3 regions of the Aquiluna sp. genome follow, and region 3 is predicted to be linked to each of the others. Evidence: predicted binding sites of a transcription regulator. Region 3 holds the regulator's gene; each other region holds the start of a gene.
The links. Region 3 encodes HrcA, which represses chaperone genes, less so after heat shock. Its sites were predicted from a motif close to TTNGCACTCGNNNNNNNCGAGTGCNAA; they were not measured.
Positions count from the first base shown of each region.

Region 1: the regulator HrcA is predicted to act here: its motif matches at 6,326-6,352, upstream of groES (co-chaperone GroES).
Region 2: the regulator HrcA is predicted to act here: its motif matches at 6,471-6,497, upstream of groL (chaperonin GroEL).

Region 1 covers NZ_CBCHRQ010000050.1:194-8,219, forward strand. The annotation lists partial or broken gene AC128V_RS05180 (isomerizing glutamine--fructose-6-phosphate transaminase) at 1-731, shown strand, start outside; gene AC128V_RS05185 (holo-ACP synthase) at 732-1,085, shown strand; gene alr (alanine racemase) at 1,086-2,147, shown strand; gene tsaE (tRNA (adenosine(37)-N6)-threonylcarbamoyltransferase complex ATPase subunit type 1 TsaE) at 2,150-2,602, shown strand; gene tsaB (tRNA (adenosine(37)-N6)-threonylcarbamoyltransferase complex dimerization subunit type 1 TsaB) at 2,586-3,170, shown strand; gene tsaD (tRNA (adenosine(37)-N6)-threonylcarbamoyltransferase complex transferase subunit TsaD) at 3,170-4,648, shown strand; gene AC128V_RS05210 (DUF4190 domain-containing protein) at 4,724-5,113, shown strand; gene AC128V_RS05215 (THUMP-like domain-containing protein) at 5,135-6,301, opposite strand; gene groES (co-chaperone GroES) at 6,429-6,725, shown strand; gene rarD (EamA family transporter RarD) at 6,788-7,699, shown strand; gene AC128V_RS05230 (ABC transporter substrate-binding protein) at 7,950-8,026, shown strand, end outside.
Region 2 covers NZ_CBCHRQ010000001.1:928-8,953, reverse strand. The annotation lists gene AC128V_RS00060 (DUF4032 domain-containing protein) at 1-340, opposite strand, end outside; gene AC128V_RS00055 (ABC transporter ATP-binding protein) at 347-1,420, opposite strand; gene AC128V_RS00050 (DsbA family protein) at 1,567-2,418, shown strand; gene AC128V_RS00045 (hypothetical protein) at 2,466-2,885, opposite strand; tRNA gene AC128V_RS00040 (tRNA-Thr) at 3,091-3,163, shown strand; gene AC128V_RS00035 (aspartate ammonia-lyase) at 3,310-4,704, shown strand; gene AC128V_RS00030 (DUF554 domain-containing protein) at 4,688-5,419, opposite strand; gene AC128V_RS00025 (hypothetical protein) at 5,424-5,597, opposite strand; gene msrB (peptide-methionine (R)-S-oxide reductase MsrB) at 5,607-6,008, opposite strand; gene AC128V_RS00015 (cold-shock protein) at 6,184-6,384, shown strand; gene groL (chaperonin GroEL) at 6,533-8,026, shown strand, end outside.
Region 3 covers NZ_CBCHRQ010000008.1:1,140-9,165, forward strand. The annotation lists gene AC128V_RS01585 (RsmE family RNA methyltransferase) at 1-627, opposite strand, end outside; gene dnaJ (molecular chaperone DnaJ) at 627-1,679, opposite strand; gene hrcA (heat-inducible transcriptional repressor HrcA) at 1,676-2,698, opposite strand; gene hemW (radical SAM family heme chaperone HemW) at 2,732-3,943, opposite strand; gene lepA (translation elongation factor 4) at 3,944-5,797, opposite strand; gene rpsT (30S ribosomal protein S20) at 5,932-6,192, shown strand; gene holA (DNA polymerase III subunit delta) at 6,230-7,183, opposite strand; gene AC128V_RS01620 (ComEC/Rec2 family competence protein) at 7,180-8,026, opposite strand, start outside.

The DNA.
Region 1 (8,026 bases), on a different contig from region 3:
TAAGTATCTGCAACACCCAGGGCGCAACCCTGGCTCGTGAATCGGATGCAACCATCTACACCCACGCAGGTCCTGAGGTTGCCGTGGCATCCACCAAGGCCTTCACCGCGCAGATCACTGCCGGCTTGCTAGTTGCACTGTCGCTTGGCTGGTTGCGCAAGGCACTTCCAGAAGCACAGCTTGAGGCCCTGGGTAAAGAGCTACTAAAACTTCCACGTCAGGTCAAGAACGTACTTGAATCACTTGATCGCATGCGCGATTTGGGTCGCGAATACTCAAATGCCAAGTCGGTGCTGTTCCTAGGCCGCAACGTTGGCTACCCAATTGCTATGGAGGGTGCCCTAAAGCTCAAGGAGCTCGCGTATATCCACGCCGAGGGCTTTGCGGCCGGTGAGCTAAAGCACGGTCCAATTGCGCTCATCGAATCTGGCCAGCCAGTAATCGTGGTGGTTCCTTCCCCTAAGGGTGAAGACTCGCTGCACCCCAAGGTAATCTCGAATATTCAGGAAATCAAAGCTCGTGGCGCAAAGGTAATTGCTATCGCAGAAGCTGGCGATGAGCTTGTGGCACAGTTTGCCGATGAGGTGTTTAGCATTCCTGCCTCTCACCCAATGATGGCCGCTGTGCTCTCTGTGATTCCACTGCAAACCTTCGCGCTTGAGCTTGCTTCAGCGAAGGGATTGGATGTTGACCAGCCAAGAAACTTGGCAAAGAGCGTTACGGTCGAATAAGTGATCTACGGGGTCGGCACTGACCTTTGCTCAGTGGTGCGCATGGCCGATTCGTTGGCGCGAACTCCGAATCTAAAAGAGCGACTGTTTCATCCAAACGAGCTCTCACTTGCCAACGCATCGCTTGCTGCCCGGTTTGCTGCCAAGGAAGCCCTTGCGAAAGCATTGGGCGACCCAACGCTTTTGAGTTGGTCAGAGATTGAGATCGTGAAAGATGCCCTGGGAAAACCAAGCATTCAATTGCATGGTCTTACCAAGCAGCGAGTAGAAACTTTGGGTATTACAGCCATCCAGCTTTCGCTAACGCATGAGCAGGAACTTGCGTCTGCCTTTGTTGTGTTGGAGGCTAACTAGATGCGCGAAATTCAAGTCGACCTAGCCAAGATCCAGAGCAACTATCGACAGCTGAAGTCGCTGGTCGCGCCCAGCGAGGTTATGGCCATAGTCAAGGCCAATGGCTATGGCCACGGCATGCACGAGGTTGCTCAGGCCCTGGAAGAAATCTCGGTAGACGCTCTTGGTGTGGCAGATCTCGAAGAGGCAATCGCGCTTCGCGCGGCAGGTATCAAATCTCGCTTGATGTGCTGGATTCTCAAAGCCGACGATGATTTTGAAATGGCGGCCGAGCAGGAAATTGAACTCGGAGTCTCTAACTTCGCGGTTTTGGAAGCAGCTCTAGCCGCCAATGTGAAAAGCATCCACATTAAGGTGGACACTGGATTGGGGCGGGCAGGTTTCGCCAAGGCTCAGTGGTCAGAGGTCTTTGAAAAACTATCCGGAGAAACCATTGGCCTGTTCTCTCACCTTGCCAACACCTCAGAAGAAGAAGACCGCAAGCAAGAGCAGTTGTTCTTGGAAGCAGAGCGGGTTGCTTTAGCTTCCGGAATCAAGATTTCGCAGCGTCATTTGGCTGCAACCGCGGGAGCGATTAGCTACCCGAGCATGAGACACGAAATGGTGCGCGCTGGTATTGGCATTTACGGTCTAAACCCATGGGAGGACCGCGAGTACGGGCAGTATCAGCTTCACCCTGCAATGCGGGTCGTGTCTGAGGTTGTAAATCTGAAGCGAGTTACGGCCGGCCAAGGTGTTTCCTACGGTTACCGCTATCGCACAGCACAGGAGACCACTTTGGCGCTGGTGCCATTTGGCTACTCCGAAGGCATGCCAAGAATTGCAGTTGGTGCCAAAGTTCTGATTGCGGGTAAGCAGTTTGAGGTTTCGGGCAGGGTTGCGATGGACCAGTTCGTGGTCGATATTGGCGACCACGAGGTGCCACTTGGCAGCGAGGTTGTGATTTTTGGAGACCCTGCGAACGGTGAACCTTCGGCTGAAGACCTAGGTGCATCCGCCGGGACAATCAACTATGAGATTGTGACCCGGATTGGCGGAAGAGCAAAAAGGGTTTACCTCTAGGTATGGAATTTCGAATTCAAGACCCAGATCATATGCACCTGCTTGGCTTGGCTATCGCCAAAGTGCTGCGTGCAGGTGATTTGCTGTTGCTCAATGGCCCACTAGGTGCTGGTAAAACAACTCTGACCCGCGGAATCGGGGAGGGTCTTGGTGCTCAGGGAACCGTACAGTCCCCAACCTTTGTTTTGGCAAGAACTCACAGAACCGCGGTTGGACCAAAGCTGGTTCACGTTGACGCATACCGATTGAATTCGGCGGTTGAGCTCGATGATTTGGACATCGATTTTGCTAATTCAATTGTCGTGGTCGAGTGGGCGAGGGACTACATCGATGGGATTGCGGAGAACTGGTTGCAGGTGGACATCAATCGTGAGTCCGAGGACGAATCTCGCTTGGTGAAAATTTCCGGTGTGGGTCAGCGTTGGGAAGGGGTGGAAATTGCTCTTAGCAATTGATACCTCGGCTGGCACCTCAACTGCAGTTTTCGCCGGGGATAAGCTCTTAGGTTTTGTCGAATACGATGACCCGTTTGGTCACGCTGAGAGCATCGGCAACGCAATTTCAGAGGTCATGGCGAAAGCGGGCATCTCTGCGAGCGAGGTAACCGCGGTCGCGATTGGTCGCGGACCAGCTCCCTATACAGGGCTTCGAGTCGGTATGGCTGCTGGCACCTCATTTGCAATGGCACTTGGAATCCCGATGCATTCGGTTATGAACCTGGATGCCGTCGCACTCCCGCATGGCCAAGCCAGAATCTTGGTTTCCTCAGACGCCAAGCGCAAAGAGCTTTTTGTTGCCACCTACGAATTGGGAGAGCGCGTCTTTGGGCCGGCCGTGCTAAAGCCCGAGGCACTTGATCAGTTTGTAGGCTTTGACCAGGTTGATGGCAAGTGCAATGCGGAACTGGTTGGCAGGTATGCCCTCTGGGCCAAGGCTGCAGGTAAGGATCTCAGTGATTCCTCTGCGCTTTATTTGAGATCTCCAGATGTTGCGCCATCAGCTGGAAAGCGGGTGACTGGCTAATGGAATTTCTACAACTTGGCAAAGAGCACCTGACCACCTTGATGGATTTAGAGCAAAAACTATTTCCCGATGACGCCTGGTCTGCAACCAGCATGGCTGCGGAACTTGACGCCAGCCAAACGTATTACCTAGGGATTTTTGATCCAGAACTCATTGGCTACGCCGGACTCTCAACTTCGGTGGGCTCCTTTAGCTCAGATATCCAAACCGTTGGTATTGCAATCGAAAAGCGTGGGCTGGGGCTTGGTCGCCAGCTTATGCAGCGACTGATCGCAAAGGCTAAAGAGCTGGGTTCAGAGCAGTTGATGCTTGAGGTCAGGGCCGACAATCAAGCGGCAATCTCGCTTTATCTAGATTTAGGTTTTGTGCAGATTGATCTTCGAAAGCGCTACTACCAACCTGCCGGTATCGACGCCCTGATCATGCGGCTGGCTATCAAGCAGCCAATCGTGCTAGGAATCGAATCCACCTGCGACGAAACCGGGGTCGGCATTGTGCAGGGAAATCGACTGCTAGCCAATGCACTACACAGCTCCATGGACGAACACTCCAAATACGGCGGTGTGGTTCCAGAGGTTGCAGCCAGAGCTCACCTTGAGGCCATTAGACCGACGCTAGAAAAAGCTCTGGCTGAGGCCAAGCTGTCGATGAGTGACATCGATGCCATCGCGGTTGCCAACGGGCCTGGGTTGGCCGGCGCTCTGATGGTTGGAATCGGTGCAGCTAAGGGCCTTGCTCTTGCCCACAACAAACCGCTCTATGCAGTGAACCACCTGGTCGGACATGTCGGTGCAGATGTTCTGGAACGTGGAGCGGTTGAATTGCCAACCATTGCGCTTTTGGTCTCCGGTGGTCACACTTCACTTCTTTTGGTTAGGCACCTGCTCAACGACGTTGAACTTTTGGGGGAGACCATCGACGACGCCGCTGGCGAAGCTTTTGACAAGGTGGCCAGGGTCTTGGGTTTGCCATATCCGGGCGGGCCACAAATCGATAAGTGGGCCGCCGACGGTGTTGCGAACATTCGCTTTCCCAGGGGACTTACGCTTCCAAAAGATATGGAGAAGCATCGCTATGACTTCTCATTCTCCGGGCTCAAGACTGCGGTCGCCAGGCATATCGAGAAGGCTCAGGATGCTGGCGAGGAGTTTTCAAAGGCAGACGTTGCCGCTAGCTTCCGCGAGGCAGTGGTTGACGTATTACTCACCAAGGCAATCAATGCCTGCAAGGACCATGGGGTGAATCGTCTGCTTTTGGGCGGGGGCGTGGTTGCCAACGCCAAGCTTCGCGAAGAGGCACAAAAGCGCTGTGATGCTAACGGTATTGAACTTCGAATTCCAAGATTCCAACTCTGCACCGATAACGGTGCGATGATCGCGGCCCTAGGTTCGCAATTGGTAATGGCTGGTCGGGAACCCTCTGGATTGGGCTTTGGTTCTGAGTCCACGCTCGAAGTCACACAGGTCCAGACTCCCTAGAACCTCCCAGCTTTCCCCCAGCGCTCTATCACGCTGACCTGTCAATCTTTGGCTGTCACCAACCAAAGGAAATAAATGGCAGAAAAGAAATCAGAACCTCAGGCAGTTGCCGAGACAGTCGTTGCTGCACCTGCAGAGACAAAGAAGTATGACTGGGCTTCGCTCAACACCCTCGCGATAGTCTCACTGGCAAGCGCAGTTAGCGTTGTGGGAGCGCTAGTAGCGGTAATCACCGGTCACATCGCTCTCAAGCAAATCAAGCAAACCTCAGAGGCTGGCCGAGCCTTGGCGCTGACCGGAATTGTGCTGGGTTACCTACACCTAGCCGGTTGGATTCTTTTTGGAATTCTCGGAGTCATTGCCCAGGTTCTGCTGTTTTCGGGCGGATTCGGACTCGATCACATGGGGCCGGATTTTTATGAATTCGAACGTGGAATGGGCGGCATGCACTTCGGTGACCGCTAGCCCTTTTGCTAGGGCAGCCCTCTAGCGAATCGGTTGAACGATAAGAGCGCGACGGGCGTCGCCTACCTTGGTGAGAATCAAGGAGGCGGCGCCCTCTCCCTTTAACTTCAGTTTTGGACGCAGTTGCTCGGGCGTGATATCGACACCGCGTTTTTTGATTTCAAGTTTTCCAATACCTCTTGCCGCCAGAGCTTTGCGAATCGCTCCCTCGTCCAGCGGCAGGTTCTCGATCAGCTCGTAGGCCTTTAGCCAAGGCGATTGAGTGAGGTTATCGCTGCTCAGATAAGCAATGCCATCTGAAACTGTTGTCAGGTTTTGCTGGTTGGCAAATTCTCCCATTAGCTGAGAGCGGATCAACGAGTTGTCCGGCTCATAGAGGAATTGACCCAACTCGGAGGTGGCTGCCCGCTCTGCGCCAGTTCCTTCGAAGAGGTAGCGCTTACCATCTCGCATCATTAGCGCAGAACGTCCAAGTTTTGCGGTTAGCCCCTCGAACCAAAGCGTTAGCTCAACTAGATCGCCCTGGTGGGAAACCCATTGCGCTTCAACTCCATCGGGGATCAGATCCAAGGGAAATGCCGGGCCAAGTTTTATGCCCTTGGGCTTTGCTTGGGAGTAACACCAATCCAAATCCGGGCTGAAGTCAGCTGGTGAAAGCGTGATGTGCTTGGCGGATTTTCGCTCGAGGTCGCGTCTTGCGGGATCAAGCCAGAGCGCGTCAAAGGTAGTTGTGTCAAATGTTGTGGCATCTGCGACGGCCACCTTGGCATTTGGAAATGCCGCCAGATTGTAAGCGGCCAACGCTGCCGTTTCTGAATCTTGCTCCACGGCGGTAACAGAGAGGCCCAAGGCTGCAAAGGCCAATGAGTCAGCACCAATGCCGGAACCTAAGTCCGCGATGTTGGTGAAGCCATTCTCTTTGAATCTCTCGGCATGCATGGCCGCAACCTGGAGCCTCGTCGCCTGCTCTAAACCTGCCTCGGTGAAGAGCAGGTTCTTGGCAAAGTCTCCAAATTTTGTTTTCGCTCTGGTTCTTAGCCTGGCTTGGGTGATGACCTCGGTGACCAAGAGCGCAGGATGCCCAGCTTTTCGCAATTTGGTGATGATGGAGAGCACATCCGCCTTGGAATCAATCTCGCCAACCTCGTCCAAAAGGCGCAAGGCCTCGGCGGTCAGCAGCTGATTCATGAATCTAGGGTATCGGTCTTGCTGCTAGCACTCACCTTGACTGAGTGCTAATTTCGCCGTAAAGTTTCACTAGCACTCAAACATCGAGTCTGCTAAATCACAAATCTTAAGAAAAGAAGAGGTCAAAGTGTCGGTTTCTATCAAGCCACTCGAAGATCGCATTGTTGTTCAGCCAATTGAGGCAGAGCAGGTAACCGCATCCGGTCTGGTTATTCCAGACACCGCAAAGGAGAAGCCTCAGGAGGCTGAGGTTGTCGCGGTAGGTCCAGGTCGCTTCAGCGACGAGGGTGACCGCATTCCAGTTGACGTAAAGGTCGGCGACCGCGTCATCTTCTCGAAGTACGGCGGCACGGAGCTCAAGTACGACGGCAAGGAGTACCTAGTACTTTCTGCCCGCGACGTACTAGCGATCATCGAGCGCTAAAGCAATTAGAGGACGACCCAGGGAAACCTGGGTCGTTTTCGTTTAACCCCTAGGCTTTGGGGGTGAAGACACGTTCGAGCCACTCCACCGGGTTGCTGCTGGGCGTAAGCGCATATCTAATGTGGGGCTCTTTCCCGCTAATCATTACCGCCACCAAATTTGCCAACCCCCTTGAGGTCGTAGTTTGGCGAGTGGTTTTTGGATTCCTATTCGCAGCCGTTGTCCTGACGGTAATCCGCGGCTGGGGAAAGATTCTCGAGCTTTTGAGATCGCCCAAGAAGCTCAAATGGCTGGCAGTCGCATCTGTTTTCATCTTCATCAACTGGGAGACCTACGTGGTTGCGGTTGCAACCGGTAACACCATCGAATCTTCGCTGGGCTACTTCATAAACCCGCTGATCACGATTTTGTTTGCAGTGGTGTTCTTGGGTGAGCGCCTCAGAACTCCGCAGTGGATTGCGCTGGCGATTGGCTTGGTGGCGGTTGCGGTATTGACCTTTGACTATGGTCGACCACCTTGGATTGCTTTGGTGTTGGCGGTTAGCTTTGCGATCTACTCGCTGGCAAAAAACAAGGTAGGCGGCAAGATTCAGGCCACTCAGTCTTTCGCCCTGGAATCACTTTTGGTCATGCCCATCGCGCTGGCACAACTGGCCTTTGTCGCATCGAGCGAGCACATCACGCTATTGGATTCGCCGAGCAATGCTTTTGTTCTGATCGGCTTTGGCATCCTGACGGCGGTGCCATTGATTTTGTTCGGAGCCGCAGCATCGAGAATCCCGCTGTCCACAATTGGCTTTATCCAATACCTGACCCCGGTGCTGCAATTCCTAACCGCATTCTTTATCTTGCGCGAGCCAATGCCCGCGGTGCGATGGGTTGGCTTCGGTCTGGTCTGGCTTTCGCTGGTGGTGTTGACCTTCGACGCGATACGCAACAAGCGCCGTGCGATACCGGTAATTGATCAGGGCTAGCTGAAACCCAATTGTTACCCAGTGCTTACATAGCGGAACATTCAACCAATTTCGAAGATTGAATTGTCAAATTGCTTCTGATTCAGAAGCAATAGTGATGCCAATCTGCGGAATTCGAATAGTTAGAGCTCGCGGGCTCGTCTTTTTCGAAGCTTTTTCTGGTTGATATCTAGCATTTTCAGTATGCTTTTGGCTAGCAGTGTGAGCGTTTGCCCACACTTGCCCTCTAATTGCTATTCAAGGAGCAAGAATGACTGAAATCAACATCAAGTCACGCTTGGCCCTCAAGACCGTTTCGGTACTAGGTGTATTTGCACTTAGCGCAGC
Region 2 (8,026 bases), on a different contig from region 3:
GGAGTGAGAATTTTAAGTGACGGGTGATCAACACCGCAGGCAGCTCTTCGCCGTTTTCATCGGTTCGGTTATTGATGATGGCAAATGGCTCAACGCATGGAATGTCTAGCTTTTCCAATTTGCGGAGCATGTCATATTCACGCTTTGCAAGTTCGAACAGTGTCTCTTTAATGGCGATTACATGCTCGCCAAGGTGGGCAAATCGAACGGTGTGACGCGACAACCCCTTCGGCAAAGCCACGATGTTCTCTTTGGGCCAATCCTCCAACGGCAAATGCCACGGCAGATCCAGCAGTGCTGGTTCTGCCGTGGCAGCCGTAATGTTTAGTTGATTTGGCATTGGGCCTTAGTTAAGGCGCTCGCCGCTCTCTGCGTCAAAGACGTGAACAGCTGAAGCGTCTGCGTGCAGGTGAATCTTGTCTCCAGCGCGTGGGTGGTCAATTGGGTCAACGCGAACAACCACGTTGTGCTCTTGGCCATCTAGGTGAACGCGACCGTATAGGTAGCCGTCCGAACCTAGCTCTTCAACTACGTCGACATCTACCTCTAGTCCGTGAGCTGAAGGCGATAGCTTCTCTGGGCGGATACCAACGGTTACGCGGTTACCAGATGCCTTGGAGAGGATGTCGCGGTCAATTGGAAGCACCGAGTCACCAAACTGAACTCCACCGTCGATGATTGGTAGCTGGATTAGGTTCATGGCTGGGGAGCCGATGAATCCTGCTACGAACACGTTGGATGGGCGGTCGTAAAGGTTACGAGGAGTGTCGACCTGCTGCAGTAGTCCGTCCTTTAGAACAGCTACGCGGTCACCCATGGTCATGGCCTCAACCTGGTCGTGGGTAACGTAAACAGTGGTTACACCCAAGCGACGCTGAAGCGATGCAATCTGGGTGCGGGTCTGAACACGAAGCTTTGCGTCCAAGTTAGATAGTGGCTCATCCATTAGGAATACCTGTGGCTGGCGAACGATCGCGCGGCCCATGGCCACACGCTGACGCTGACCACCAGAAAGTGCCTTTGGCTTGCGGTTTAGGTATGGCTCTAGGTCTAGTAGCTTGGCTGCCTCTAGAACGCGCGCTGCGCGCTCTTCTTTGTTAACGCCAGCAATCTTTAGGGCGAATCCCATGTTCTCCGCCACGGTCATGTGTGGGTACAGAGCGTAGTTCTGGAAAACCATTGCGATGTCGCGGTCTTTAGGTGGTACGTCGGTAACCTCGCGGTCACCAATGTAGATGCCACCTTCGTTTACTTCTTCTAGGCCGGCAAGCATGCGCAGCGAAGTTGATTTTCCACAGCCAGAAGGACCTACTAGAACTAGAAACTCGCCGTCTCTAACCTCTAGGTTCAAATTGTCTACTGCTGGCTTGGTCCCACCTGGGTAAGTGCGGGTTGCATTGCGAAATGACACTGATGCCATGATTTTCTCCTCCACCGGCGGTACGTGCCGGACGATCCTTCGTGAATGGATGCTGCCCCCAATTGAGGCAACTGGTTAAGTATCGCACCTCGGATACACTTATACGACTTCGTAACCAAGCTGATACCGAACCAAGGTAGGAACCAATGACTTCGAACCACAAGCAAACTCGCTCAGAGCAGCGTGACGCAGCCCGCCAGAAGGCAAAGGCACTTCGCGAGCAGAACCAGAAAAAGGCCAAGCGCTCAAAGCTAGTAATTCAGCTTTCAGTTGTTCTTGTCGCCTTGGGAATCGTTGGTGGTGTGGCGGCAGTTATCGCCATTGAAGCCGCTAACCGGGTGGCTGCGCCAGTTGTTGACGATGTCCCAAAAAACCTAACTGAGCTTGGTGGCCTAAAGATCGGCGTTGGTCTGCAGGCTTTCACCGCAGACAAGACCCCTACCCCAGAGGCCTCAGAGACCAAGGCCCCGGAAATCGTTGTTTATGTTGACTACCAGTGTCCAATCTGCCAGGCGTTTGATCTGCCAAACTCCGCACAAATTCGCTCCTGGGTTGACACCGGTGCAGCAACGGTTGAGATTCGTCCAATATCCTTCCTAGACCGTGCATCGCTAAACGAGTACTCCTCGAGAGCAGCAAACGCAGCCTTCTGCGTTGCAAACTTTGAGCCAGACAGCTACTTCGACATGCACTCAAACCTCATGATCAACCAGCCTGCCGAAGGCCAGGAAGGTCTTGATGACAACGAGCTTTACAAAGTCGCGCAGCAGTCAGGTGCCGGCACTGACGAGGTCAAGGGCTGCATCCAAAACAAGAGCTTCGCCGATTACATAGAACAGCGCACCCAGAAGGTGCTAAACACCCCTCAGCAGGGCGTTACGGTAACTGGCACCCCAACCGTGTTGGTCAACGGCGCCAAGTTCACCTGGGCGACCGGAGACGAGCTAGTTTCCCCTGAGTTCTTTGCTCAGTTCGTGCAGACTGCGAGCGCCGAGTAAAGGATTCTGGCCGGCAACCACTCGGTTCGGGTGGGTGCCGTTAATCACTAGCTGATTGTGGCGCAGTACTCAGAAAGCGTGAAGACTTGTCCTCCGAGGGCACTCTTTGCCTCGTCTAGATTCTGGAATACAGCCTGTTCGCCAGAAAGAACCAAAATCCAGGTCTCTCCTACCAGAAGCTTCTCGACTACCGAAGGGTCTTCACCGGAGCTAGCACATGGCTCTGCCATGGAACTTTGGAAAAGCTCCTTGGTTGGCGAAAAGCCAAGGCTAATTGCCCCGTCAATTCCTTCCGTCTCGCACTCTATCCAGGCGATGTTATCCACCGTTCCCTGCGAGGGGTTTGGGCAATCAAAACCTGCTGTTTCTAATGCTTTGCTTGCCTGACTTAGTGTTGTGATTGTGGTTTCGCTCGCAGAGCACCCAGCCAAAAGCAAGATCACTGCAACTAATGAGATTCTCTTCATGGTTCCCTCCTACTCACAGAGGTTAGTAGAGAGCAGCGGCGACACCATTGCTCCCTCTCCAGTAATCGGTAAATTCCACAAAGGCTTAAATTCAATAAGTTCGAAGCATCAGTCACTAATTTTGCTGGCCATTCCAACAACAACGTGAGATACCGTAAGCAGCGCTCCCCGATGAACCCTTGAGTCCATTAGTATTTAGGCGGTTGCCGACCTGGCGCAATTGGTAGCGCACCGTACTTGTAATGCGGGGGTTACGGGTTCGAGTCCCGTGGTCGGCTCTAGAGGCCCAGATCCTTGAGGTTGGTCAGGACATCGTTTCTCTAGCTGCGATGGGTGCAATCATCGCGAACTTCATTTAGTACTAATCGCCTAACAGCTCGGCACCGAGGGATTGCTCGCGTTATGCGAGATACTAGACACCGTGATGACAACGAGGTTAGAGCACGATCTTTTAGGGGAGCGCGAAATCCCCGCCAACGCTTACTGGGGTATTCATACCCTTAGAGCTATTGAAAACTTTCCAATTACCGGAGTCCCGATTGGGCACTACCGTTCTTTGGTGCGCGGACTCGGCTTTATCAAGGAAGCCTCCGCTAAAGCCAACCTAAAGCTTGGTGTTATTACCCAAGAGCTGGCCGATCCGATCATTAAGGCATCAATTGAGGTGCGCGATGGGCTCTGGGATGCCGAGTTTGCGGTAGACGCCATTCAAGGTGGTGCTGGAACCTCAACGAATATGAATGCCAATGAAGTGATTGCAAACCGTGCTCTTGAAATTGCCGGTTTTCAAAAGGGTGAATACGACGAGATTCACCCACTGAATCACGTGAATGCATCTCAGTCCACCAATGACGTTTACCCAACCGCTATCAAGGTTTCGCTAATCATTGAGAGCTTGGCACTTATCAAGCAGGTTGAGCACTTGCGCAAGGCAATTGACAGAAAAGCCTTGGAGTTCAAGGACATCCTCAAGATGGGTCGCACTCAGCTGCAGGATGCCGTGCCAATGACTTTGGGTCAGGAATTCACCGCATGGTCTTTGACACTCGGCGAAGATCAAAGTCGCCTCAGGGAGGTCATTCCGCTACTGAGTGAACTAAACCTCGGTGGCACCGCTATTGGAACTCGCCTCAATACCCCGGACGGCTATGCCGAGTTGGTGGTGGATATCTTGAGCGAGCTCTGTGAGCACCCATTTAGGTTGGCCGAGAACCTAATTGAGGCAACCAGCGACACCGGTGTCTTTGTCTCTACCTCCAGCGTCCTCAAGCGTCTTGCCACCAAGTTGTCAAAGATCTCAAATGACCTAAGGCTGCTCTCTTCTGGCCCAAGGGCTGGCTTTGGTGAGATCAACCTGCCTGCCAGGCAGGCCGGTTCTTCGATCATGCCAGGCAAGGTAAATCCGGTTATCCCTGAGGCGGTGAACCAGATTGCTTTCCAGGTAATTGGTAATGACATAACAGTCACAATGGCTTCTGAGGCTGGACAGCTGCAGCTAAATGCTTTCGAACCGATTATTGCCAGGTCTTTGATGATGAATCTGGTTTACCTGCGCAAGGCCTGCCAGATCCTGGCTGACTTTTGCATCGATGGCATTACCGCAAATGTCGAGTTCCTCAAATTCACAGTCGAGAACTCAATTGGCTTAGTTACTGCCCTGGCTCCAACTCTTGGCTACGAAGCAGCTTCGCTAATTGCCAAGCACGCCCAAGAACACAGGCTCTCGGTGAAGCAATCAGCCAGTCAATTGGGGTTGATGACTGAGGAAGAGTTTGATGCCATCTTGGGAGATGTTGATCGAATTACTGGCCGAGGCTAGTTGCCAAAACCAAAGTAATTAGCGGAGCAAAGATTAGAGCCGGTAGTAGATCCGCTACCGACACCATTCGAATCTTGAGCACTCGCAATCCTGTTCCTAAAAGCAAAATGCCTCCGGTTGCAGTGATAGACGCGACGGCCGCCTGAGAGAGCACATCTCCAACGCTTGCAGAGAGAATCGTCAGCAACCCTTGCCAGAGTCCAACCGGAATTGCAGAAAATGCAACTCCCCAGCCCATGGTTGCCGAGAAGGCTACTGAGGTAAAACCGTCGAGGGTTGACTTGAGCGCCAGAATTTCAAAACCTTGACCCAGCCCATCTTGCAATGCACCAAGCACTGCCATTGGGCCAATGGTGAAAAGCAGCGCTGCATTGACAAAGCCCTGAATAAATTGGTCTTTGTCACCCTTGCCTTTGGTCTTGGCTTGAAGCCAAACTCCAAACTGCTCGAGCCGCTCTTCAATCTTGAGAAGCGACCCGGTTACGCCTCCAAGCAGCAATGCTGCGAGCACCACCAGGATGGTCGGGAAGACGCCGGTTGCTTTTGCAAAGGCCTCATCACCTAGATCTGCAAGGTTGAGTGCACCAATAACTAGAACGATGAGTCCCATTGCGTCGGTGAGGGTGCGGCTCATCTTCTCGGGAAGTCGATTTCCCAAAAGCACGCCGATTGCCGAGCCAACGACTATGGCAAGAACATTGATGAGCGTGCCCAAAGGACTATGCGCCTAGTGAGCTAAGTAGTTCGTAGACCAGGAAGGCTGGCCAGACCAGGGCCTTCAGAAATCCAAGCAAACCCATCCAGAAGTCAGTTGCCGTGGAGATGTAGTAGATAACCGCTCCAATAAAACCAAAAGCGTAAATTGAACCGGTTCCTGCAGAAACTTTAGCCATGCCTCAACTCTACTGAGCAGGCTTGAAGGTGATGCTCACAGAGTTGATGCAGTAGCGATCTCCGGTTGGAGTTTGTGGGGCATCTTCGAAGACGTGACCTAGGTGACCGCCACACTTCTTACAGCGAACTTCGGTTCTAACCATTCCGTGGGCACGATCTTCGATGTATTCAATGGCGTCGTTGTCCTGTGGCTTATAGAAGCTTGGCCAACCGCAGTGCGAGTCAAACTTGGTGTCAGCCTCAAACAAAAACGCATCGCAACCGCGGCAGTGGTAGCTACCAGCACGCTTCTCATCTAGTAGTTCACCGGTGTAAGCACGCTCGGTACCGGCCATGCGCAGCACGTGATATTCGAACTCATTGAGCTCAGATTTCCACTGCTCGTCAGTTTTATAGACCTCGTACATCAATTCAACTTTCGCTAATTAGCTTTATAACCCTTTAGTAACACAAAAAATAGGTTATTCAATTCCTTTGCTTTTCACCCTTAAGTGCGTAAAGTTGGGATGTCGGAGTGGGACCTAGGTTGAAGCCCGATGCATTCGTGAAGTACTCGAATGCCGGAATTGCATCAGGAGCATCAACATGGCACAAGGAACCGTAAAGTGGTTCAACTCTGAAAAGGGTTTTGGTTTCATCACTCAGGACGGCGGTCCAGACGTATTCGTACACTTCTCCGCTATTCAGACCGATGGTTACCGCGAATTGAAGGAAAACCAGCGAGTCGAGTTCGACGTAAAGACCGGTGACAAAGGCCCTCAGGCCGAGAACGTCAACGTCCTCTAATAGAACAAAGATCTCAAGTCAGGCCGATGTGCGAAAGCACATCGGCCTTTCACTTGCACTCTGGTCCTGAGAGTGCTAAAAATGTATTAGCACTCAACTATGCCGAGTGCTAAACCAAAACTTTTAACTGCAATCGGGAGAAACCCAAATGGCAAAAATCATTCACTTCAACGAAGACGCTCGTCGCGGACTAGAGCGCGGACTAAACATTCTGGCTGACACCGTAAAGGTGACCCTTGGACCTCGTGGACGCAACGTCGTTCTAGAGAAGAAGTGGGGCGCCCCAACCATCACCAACGATGGTGTTTCGATCGCCAAGGAGATTGAGCTAAGCGACCCGCTAGAGCGAATTGGCGCGGAGCTAGTAAAGGAAGTTGCTAAGAAGACCGACGACGTTGCCGGTGATGGAACCACCACCGCAACCGTGCTAGCCCAGGCGCTAGTAAAAGAGGGCCTTCGCAACGTGGCTGCTGGTGCAGACCCAATCTCGCTAAAGCGCGGTATCGACAAGGCTTCTGCCGCTGTCACCGAAGCTCTGCTAAAGATGGCAGTTCCAGTTGAGACCAAGGAGCAGATTGCTGCTACCGCTTCGATCTCTGCTGGTGACTCAGTCATCGGTGAGATCATCGCCGAGGCAATCGACAAGGTTGGTAAGGAAGGTGTTGTAACCGTTGAGGAGTCAAACACTTTCGGTATCCAGCTTGAGCTAACCGAGGGTATGCGCTTTGACAAGGGTTACGTTTCTGCCTACATGGTGAGCGACCCAGAGCGCCAGGAGGCAATCCTGGAGGATGCTTACATCCTGATCGCCAACAACAAGATCTCCAACATGAAGGACCTGCTTCCAATTGTTGACAAGGTTATGCAGGCCGGAAAGCCACTGCTAATCATTGCTGAGGACATCGAGGGCGAAGCCCTTGCAACCTTGGTTGTAAACAAGATCCGTGGCATCTTCAAGTCTGTTGCTGTAAAGGCTCCAGGCTTTGGTGACCGTCGTAAGGCTATGTTGCAGGACATCGCAATCTTGACCGGTGGACAGGTTATCGCCGAAGAGGTTGGCCTGAAGCTTGAGAACACCGAGCTTGCAATGCTGGGACGCGCTCGCAAGGTGGTAATCACCAAGGACGAGACCACCATCGTTGAGGGTGCTGGTGACTCTGACCAGATCAAGGGTCGCGTTGAGCAGATTCGTCGCGAGATCACCAACACTGACTCTGACTACGACCGCGAGAAGCTACAGGAGCGTCTAGCCAAGCTAGCCGGTGGTGTAGCTGTGATCAAGGCGGGTGCTGCAACTGAGGTTGAACTTAAGGAGCGCAAGCACCGCATTGAGGACGCAGTTCGTAACGCAAAGGCAGCGGTTGAAGAAGGCATCGTCGCCGGTGGTGGTGTTGCACTGCTTCAGGCTGGCAAGGTTGCGTTCAAGGACCTAAACCTAACTGGTGACGAAGCTACCGGTGCTCGCATCGTGGCGGTTGCAATCTCTGCGCCACTAAAGCAGATTGCGCTAAACGCAGGTCTTGAGCCTGGTGTAGTTGCTGAGAAGGTTTCCAACCTGCCAGACGGTCACGGTCTAAACGCCGCTACCGGTGAGTATGTAGACATGCTCAAGGCCGGTATCAACGACCCAGTGAAGGTAACT
Region 3 (8,026 bases):
TCGAAGCACGCTAGTGCCAAGCCGAACCCGCTGAAAACCTTTTTCCTCAAGTAGTTGAAATTCGGAATCTGAGATACCGCCCTCTGGACCGACCACCAAGGTCACATCCTCTGACAGCGGCATAAAGTCGGTCAGCGATTTGGTGGCCTTGGGATCCAAAACCAATGCAGTTCCGACAGCACTGAGTTGCTTGCTGGTAGCAATTGGCTTCACCTCACAAAGGAATGCCTGCTGGGATTGTTTCATCGCCTCGATGGCAATTTGCTGCCACCTAGTTTGGTTCTTTGCCTCTTTGCCATCCCAACGAACTATTGAACGATCTGAACTCCAGGGCGTCACGCTACTAAGTCCCAGCTCAACGCAGGTTTGCATGGCCAGCTCATCGCGATCGGCCTTGGCAAGAGCTTGCACCAAGTGAAACCGCGGGGTGCGCTGGTTGGTTTGCTGTAACTCTGAAATCTCGTAGCCGGTCTCTGAGGTCATCGAAGCTGTGGCGACCAAGCCCAGCCCGTTAGTGATTGAAACCTGCTCCCCCACTCTTAGCCGAAGCGACTTCGCGTGACTAGCTTCGCTTGCAGGCAAAACATTGCTTTGAGAGGAAAGTCCTGGGTCGTAAAGCCAATGCACTAGAAGCGACCCTTTGCTCTTCTGGAACCTAATCTGGGAACATCTTCTCGGTGAAGTTCGCGAAGCTTTTTGAAGATGTCCTTGCCCCTGCCATCAAGACGAGTTGGAGTAAGCACCTTCAACTCAAGACGAAGGTCGCCTCTGCCCTTGCCTCGAATGCGAGAAGCTCCGAGCCCCTTGAGGGTAATGACATCACCGTGCTGAGCGCCCGGTTTGGACTCAACCTTCACTTCGCCGTCTAGTGATTCGATCTGAACTTCAAAACCAAGGGCTGCGTCAGCCACCGGCACTTCTAGCTGAGCAACTAAATCGTCTCCATCGCGACCGAAAATTGCGTGTGGCCGAACAGAAACCTCGAGGTAGATATCTCCCGCTGGACCTCCGGCAAATCCAACTTCGCCCTGCCCAGAAAGGTGAAGCCGCATGCCATCGGCAACGCCGGCCGGAATGTCCAAGGTCAAGTCGCGCTTTGAGCGCACTCTGCCCTGACCTCGGCAGGTGATGCAAGGGTCAGGAATCACTTCACCGGTGCCGCGGCAAGAACCGCAGGGCGAGGTGGTAACCATCACGCCCATAAATGACTGCACCTGGCGCTGAATCTGTCCCGACCCGCGGCAAATATCGCAGATCCGAACACTGGTGCCGGGCTTGCAGCAGCTGCCCTGGCAGGTGTCGCAAAGAATTGCGGTGTCGATGGTTAGGGTTTTCTCCGCACCGAAAACGGCTTCGCCTAGATCTAGGTCAACCCGAAGCAGCGCATCTTGACCACGTTGGGATCGAGACTGTGGACCACGAGATGATCCACCGCCAAAGAATGATTCAAAGATGTCGCCGAGACCAAATCCGCCATCACCACCACGGTCATACCCAGCACGCTGCTGGGGGTCAGTCAGGACCTCATAGGCATGGGTGACCAACTTGAATCGCTCAGCTGCCTGCGGGTCTGGGTTGATATCCGGGTGCAACTCACGCGCCAATTTGCGATAGGCCTTCTTTATCTCGTCCTCACTTGCGGTCCGAGAGACGCCTAACACCTCGTAGTGGTCGCTCAAGCGTTTGCCTCCAAAGTCTTTGTCAGATACCTTGCAACCGCACGGACCGAAGCAATGTTTCCGGAATAGTCCATTCGGGTAGGTCCTAGCACTCCGAGTTTTGCCACCTCGGTGCCACGGTTTTCGTACCCGGTGACCATAATTGCTGCGCTCTTTAGTCCCTCAACCCCAATTTCAGAACCAATTCTGAGGCCGACACCGTGCTGATCACTGTGGAGTTCATCCAAGAGCTTGAGAAGAACAACCTGCTCTTCGATCGCTTCGAGAACCGAAGAAAGATCCCCGGAGAAATCCTGCTCTTGCTTTGCAAGATTGGCAGCTCCGGAAATGGTGAGTTTTTCCTGTCGGTTGGCATCTACCAAAGACTGCAGCGACTGAATCACCTGCAGTACAACTGCCCTCCGACCAGGTGCAAATTCCGAGTCCAGCGATGTCAGCTTGCCTTTGACATCCGCCAGCGCTGACCCAGAAAGCATTCCGTTGAGGCGGCCGCGGAGTTCTTGAATCAGATCTTCCTGCATTGAGCTGGACTCAATCTGCAGCTGTTGGACTCGACCAGAGTCCGTGATTAACATCAACAAAAGTCTGCTTGTGCCGATCGGTATCAACTCAATGTGTCTCACGGTCGACTTGCCAAGTGATGGGTACTGCACCATCGCTAGTGAGTTAGTCAGAAGTGCCAGCTGTCTAGCGCTTCGCTCGACAATCTCATCCAGGTCGTTTGCCCCGCCAAGAAAGCCCTCTATGGCAGCTTTTTCTCCAGTTGATAGCCGTTTTAGGTCAGCGAGCTTGTCAACAAAAAGGCGATAGCCCTTCTCGGTAGGGATCCTGCCGGCGCTGGTGTGAGGGGCAACAATTAGCTCCTCCTCCTCCAAAAGCGCCATGTCATTTCTAATTGTCGCGGCCGAGACGCCCAGTGGGTGTCGATCAAGTAGCGACTTTGAGCCAACCGGCTGTGAAGAGAAGATGAAGTCCTGCACGATTGCGCGCAGCACCTCTAGAGAGCGTTCTGGAATCATTGGCACTCACCTTCCTCGAGTGCCAATTCTAGGTCAAGCCTGGGATTTTGATAGAAAATCCAGCACCAGTCCATCGACCAATAAGCGCCCCGGAAGCGTTGCCTTTATTTGGTCATTCGCAGCTAATTCCAGTAGCCCGGTGGCAATCGCATTCGCGACCAACTCGGTAGGAACTCCTAGTTCTCTAAGAAGCGACCTTGGAACACCCCGGCTTGTGCGAAGCATGAGCAAGAGCTGCTCTTCGAGTTGAGTTCTTTTATCCAGGTACTCAAAGCCCGCGACAGGACTGCCTTTTTCAAGCGCAGCTGTGTAGGTCGAAGGATGTTTTTGGTTCCAGAATCTAGCCCCCGAGATGTGTCCGTGAGCTCCTGGACCATAGCCCCACCAGTCTTGAGATTGCCAGTAGGCCTGGTTGTGAAGTGATGGATTACCCCAGTTGGAAACCTCGTAGTTTTTTAGCCCGGCGTTACCCAGTAGCTCCTCTGTCAGCAGATACTTATCCGCATTTAAGTCTTCATCAACCTCTGCTAGCTCTCCACGCGCAATCCTGCGGGCAATCGCAGTTCCTTCTTCGATGATTAGCGAGTAGGCGGAAACGTGCTCGACCCCAAGCTCAAGCGCTTGCTCCAGAGTCCGTCTCCAGCTCTCCAGCGTCTCTCCAGGCGCGCCGTAAATCAAATCGACGCTGATCCTAAGTCCAAGCTCTCGAGCTCGCTTGACCGCCGCAATCACCTTGTCTTTGCTGTGGACTCTGTCCAAAACGTCCAGCACCTGCTGATCAAATGACTGAACTCCGAGGCTGATTCGATTGACGCCGACGGTTTTGAGCTCTTCAAGCTTTAGGTGATCTAGCCCTTCCGGGTTTGCTTCCAGTGTGATCTCAATCTCATCGATGAACCCGAAATTTGCCTTCAGCGATTCAAGGATCTCTGAAATCTGACTTGCCTCGAACATCGATGGCGTTCCGCCCCCAAAGAAGACGGTCGTCAGTTTTCTATCCGGAATACCCCAGTTAGAAAGCAGTTGCTTACTGAGGTTCACCTCTTGAATTAGCGGGATGTGGAACTCGGCTTGCGAAACACCGCGCAACTCTTTGGAGGTGTAGGTGTTGAAATCGCAGTAACCGCAGCGGACCGCGCAGAACGGGATGTGAACATAAGCGTGGAACGTTGCGGTGCTGTTTGGTGTCAGCTTTAGCTGACTATCACTTGGCCACTTCAGACCCAAAGGCAAAGACGCAGCCAACTACTTCTTCTTGTCAGTCTTTGGCTCTTCGGTGGAAAGTGCAGAGATGAATGCCTCCTGCGGCACTTCAACGCGACCGACCATCTTCATGCGCTTCTTTCCCTCTTTTTGCTTCTCGAGGAGCTTGCGCTTTCTAGAAATGTCACCGCCATAGCACTTTGCCAAAACATCCTTGCGGATAGCTCGAATGGTCTCTCTGGCAATAATGCGAGCTCCGACCGCGGCCTGAATTGGAACCTCAAACTGCTGCCTTGGGATCAGTTCGCGCAGCTTTGCAGCGATTCTGGTGCCATGGGCATAGGCCTTGTCTTTATGAACGATGGAGCTAAACGCATCTACCTTTTCGCCTTGCAAAAGAAGATCGACCTTCACAAGATCACCCTCTGCATAGCCATCCTCTTCGTAATCCAAAGATGCATAGCCCTGGGTCTTGCTCTTGAGCTGATCAAAGAAGTCGAAAACGATTTCTGCAAGTGGCAACTTATAGCGAAGTTGAACGCGATCTTCACCCAGGTACTGCATGTCAATCATGCTGCCGCGCTTAGTCTGGCAAAGCTCCATGATGGTGCCCACGTAATCCTTAGGGCTGAGGATGGTCGCCTTGACCATAGGCTCTTGCACCTCGCGAATCTTGCCCTCTGGATACTCAGATGGGTTAGTCACGATGTGCTGGCTACCATCATCGACAGTTACCTTGTAAACCACTGATGGCGAGGTGGCGATCAGGGACAGATTGAACTCGCGCTCTAGGCGCTCAGTGATGATCTCGAGGTGTAGCAGTCCTAAGAATCCGCAGCGGAATCCAAAACCTAGGGCAGCAGAGGTCTCTGGTTCATAGACCAAAGATGCATCCGAAAGTCTGAGCTTGTCCAAAGCCTCACGCAGGTTCGGGTAATCACTGCCGTCGATTGGGTAGATACCGGAGAAAACCATTGGCTTTGGCTCTGAGTAACCCTTAAGCGCCTGGGTGGCTGGCTTTAGTTTGGTGGTAACGGTGTCACCGACCTTGGACTGACGCACATCCTTAACACCGGTGATTAGGTAACCAACCTCACCAACCGAGAGTCCCTGAGTTGATTCAGGCTCAGGGGCAATTACACCGATTTCCAAAAGCTCGTGCACCGCCTTGGTCGACATCATCTGGATCTGCTCACGAGGATGCAGGGTTCCGTCGATCATTCGCACATAGGTGACTACACCGCGGTACGAGTCGTAAACCGAGTCAAAAATCATCGCTCTGGCTGGAGCGTTGGCATCCCCGACCGGTGCTGGAACAGTTCCGACAATCTTGTCCAAAAGCTCAGCAACACCCACTCCAGTTTTACCTGAAACCCTTAGGCAGTCCTCAGGATTTCCACCGATCAGGCTCGCTAGCTCCTCGGCATACTTCTCCGGCTGGGCCGCAGGCAGGTCAATCTTGTTCAAAACCGGAATGATCTGTAGATCGTTTTCCATCGCTAGGTAGAGATTGGCAAGCGTCTGAGCCTCAATGCCCTGAGCCGCATCAACCAGCAAGACTGCACCTTCGCATGCTGCCAATGAACGTGAAACCTCGTAGGTGAAGTCAACGTGACCCGGGGTGTCGATCATGTTCATGGCGTATGTGACGCCTTCAAACTCCCAAGGCAAGCGAACGGCTTGGCTCTTGATTGTGATTCCACGCTCGCGCTCGATGTCCATGCGGTCCAAGTACTGAGCACGCATGTCTCGGTCGCTAACAATTCCTGTGAGCTGCAGCATACGGTCCGCCAGGGTGGACTTTCCGTGGTCAATATGCGCAATGATGCAGAAATTGCGGATCTGGCTCGGGGCCGTTTGAGACGGTACAAGGGCCTTTAGGGCGCGTGGCGACAAACTAACCTCTGCTTTGGGAATCTAGATGTAGGTATTCTCGCATGGTGCTTGCCCTTATTGCATCAAACTGATAGAGTTTCCCCTTGTTCTGAGGTCATTCACCTCAACAAAGTTTTCGCCTAAGAAAGTGAACCATGGCAAACATCAAGTCGAACATCAAGCGCATCGGAACCAACCGCAAGGCCGAGGCACGCAACAAGGCTGTCCGCTCAGAGCTCAAGACTGCGATTCGCGCAGTTCGTGAGGCTACTGAGGGTGGCGACAAGACCGCTGCTGCAGCGGCTCTAGTTGTAGCAACTCGCAAGATTGACAAGGCAGTTTCAAAGGGTGTTGTTCACAAGAACCAGGCTGCTAACCGCAAGAGCGCTATCAGCAAGAAGGTTTCAGCTCTCTAAAGAGTTTTATGAAAGACCGGGCTTCGGCCCGTTTTTTTTATTTCCGAGCCATAGCAAACAGCAGCTTCTCAATGGAGAAACCAGGATCCCTGCTTGCGCCCTTTACGTCGGCATCAGTTTGTGCAGCCAACTGAACCAGTTTGATCAGCTGTGACTCTTCCCAGCCGGACAGTTCTCTTCTAGCCTTTTCAAGCTGCCATGGCTGCATGCCCAGAGCACCAGGGGATGCGTTTCTGTCGTTGAAAAGCCGAGCAAGCTGCCGAATCTTCATGGTGAGCGCAGCGCTAAGGGCAACCGGGTCAATACCAGTGGTGAATCCGTGACGGAATAGTCGAATAGCTTCAGCCGCATTGCCGCTAAGGGCCGCATCAGCAATCTTGAAGGCGTTAGTTTCAACCCTGCCCTGGAATATCTGTTCGACAATCTCCAGGTTGATGGTTGTGGCACCAACGGTTGCCAATTGCGAGCATGCTCCGCCAAGTTCGCCTAAGTCTTGGTTGAATGCTGACAAAAGTGCTTTTAGGCCAGCAGTATCGATCTTCTTTCCTAAGGCTTGCAGTTCCGCTTTCACAAACTCAGCTTTTTCGGCATCCTTTTTGAGCTCCTCGCAAGAGACCACAAGCGATTTAGGACCCAGTGCGGTTTTCACTTTTCCATTGTGACCAACCGCATTTGGCAACCTAACAACTACGGTGCAGCTATCCACTGGCTCGGCCAGCAAGTGCGTCAAATCTTCCAACAAGCCTTCAGAAGCGGTCTGGATTATTACCAATCGTGGTTCTGCGAAAAGCGAGGGGGCGGCAACGGTAAAAAGTAGTCCTGGCGAATACTCCGACTCGGCGACTTCAGTCACTTCGAGATCAGGATGCTGCGCCCTGAGCTTTGCCTTGATGGAAGATATTGCACGGGTAGCCAGATAGCTTTCATTTCCAGTCACCAGAACAAGCGGAGCAGACTCTGCTTGATTCCAATAGACCGTTCTCCCGCTCACAGCGAAAGTTTACCTCCGGAGGAAGCAACCAGCCCTCCACCCTCGAGCCGGATTGATATTGGACCCTGAGAATCAGATCTCAAGACCTTTGCTCCCGTGCCAGAAACCAGCGATAGCGTCTTAGCTGAGGGATGTCCGTAGTCATTCCCCTGCCCCACGGAGAAGATTGCAACATCTGGCTGAATCAACTGATGCAACTGCTCCGACTGATCCTTGGACCCGTGATGGGCAACCTTGAGAACCAGTGGCTTCTCTCTCAGCACCCACAGTTGGGGCCAAGAATGTCTCAACAACCTTTGCTGACCCGGCTCCCCTAAATCGCCTAGCGCTAGAACGCTGAATTCCTGAAAGTCAAAAGTCATCACGACCGATGCGTCATTTGAATCCTCAGCCTCTAGGGCATTTGATGTCGGGCTTAGAACCGACCACCGCACTCCGCCAAGATCTCCCGTCATTCCTCGATGCCCAATCTGAACTGAAGCAGCTGAGCTGGCGAGCACCTCAGAGACCAAGCTAACTAGTGGTCGGTCGTCCTTAAAGCCTGAGATCAGAACCAGACCTGCAGTCCTGTTTCGCATTGCACCGGCTATCCCGCCAACGTGATCGGCATCAAAGTGTGTAAGCACCAGAAGATCAAGCCTTACGATTCCAAGGCTCTTTAGGCAATTGTCTATTGGCTGATCTTCTCGACCGACATCGATTAGTGCAATTTGTCCTTGGCTTCGAATCAGCAGTGCATCGCCCTGACCGACATCGCAATTGAGAACCTCCCAGCCTTGATGGAACGATGTCTGTCGATTTAGATCTGTGGCAACCCATGCAATGGGTATTACAAAAACGGAG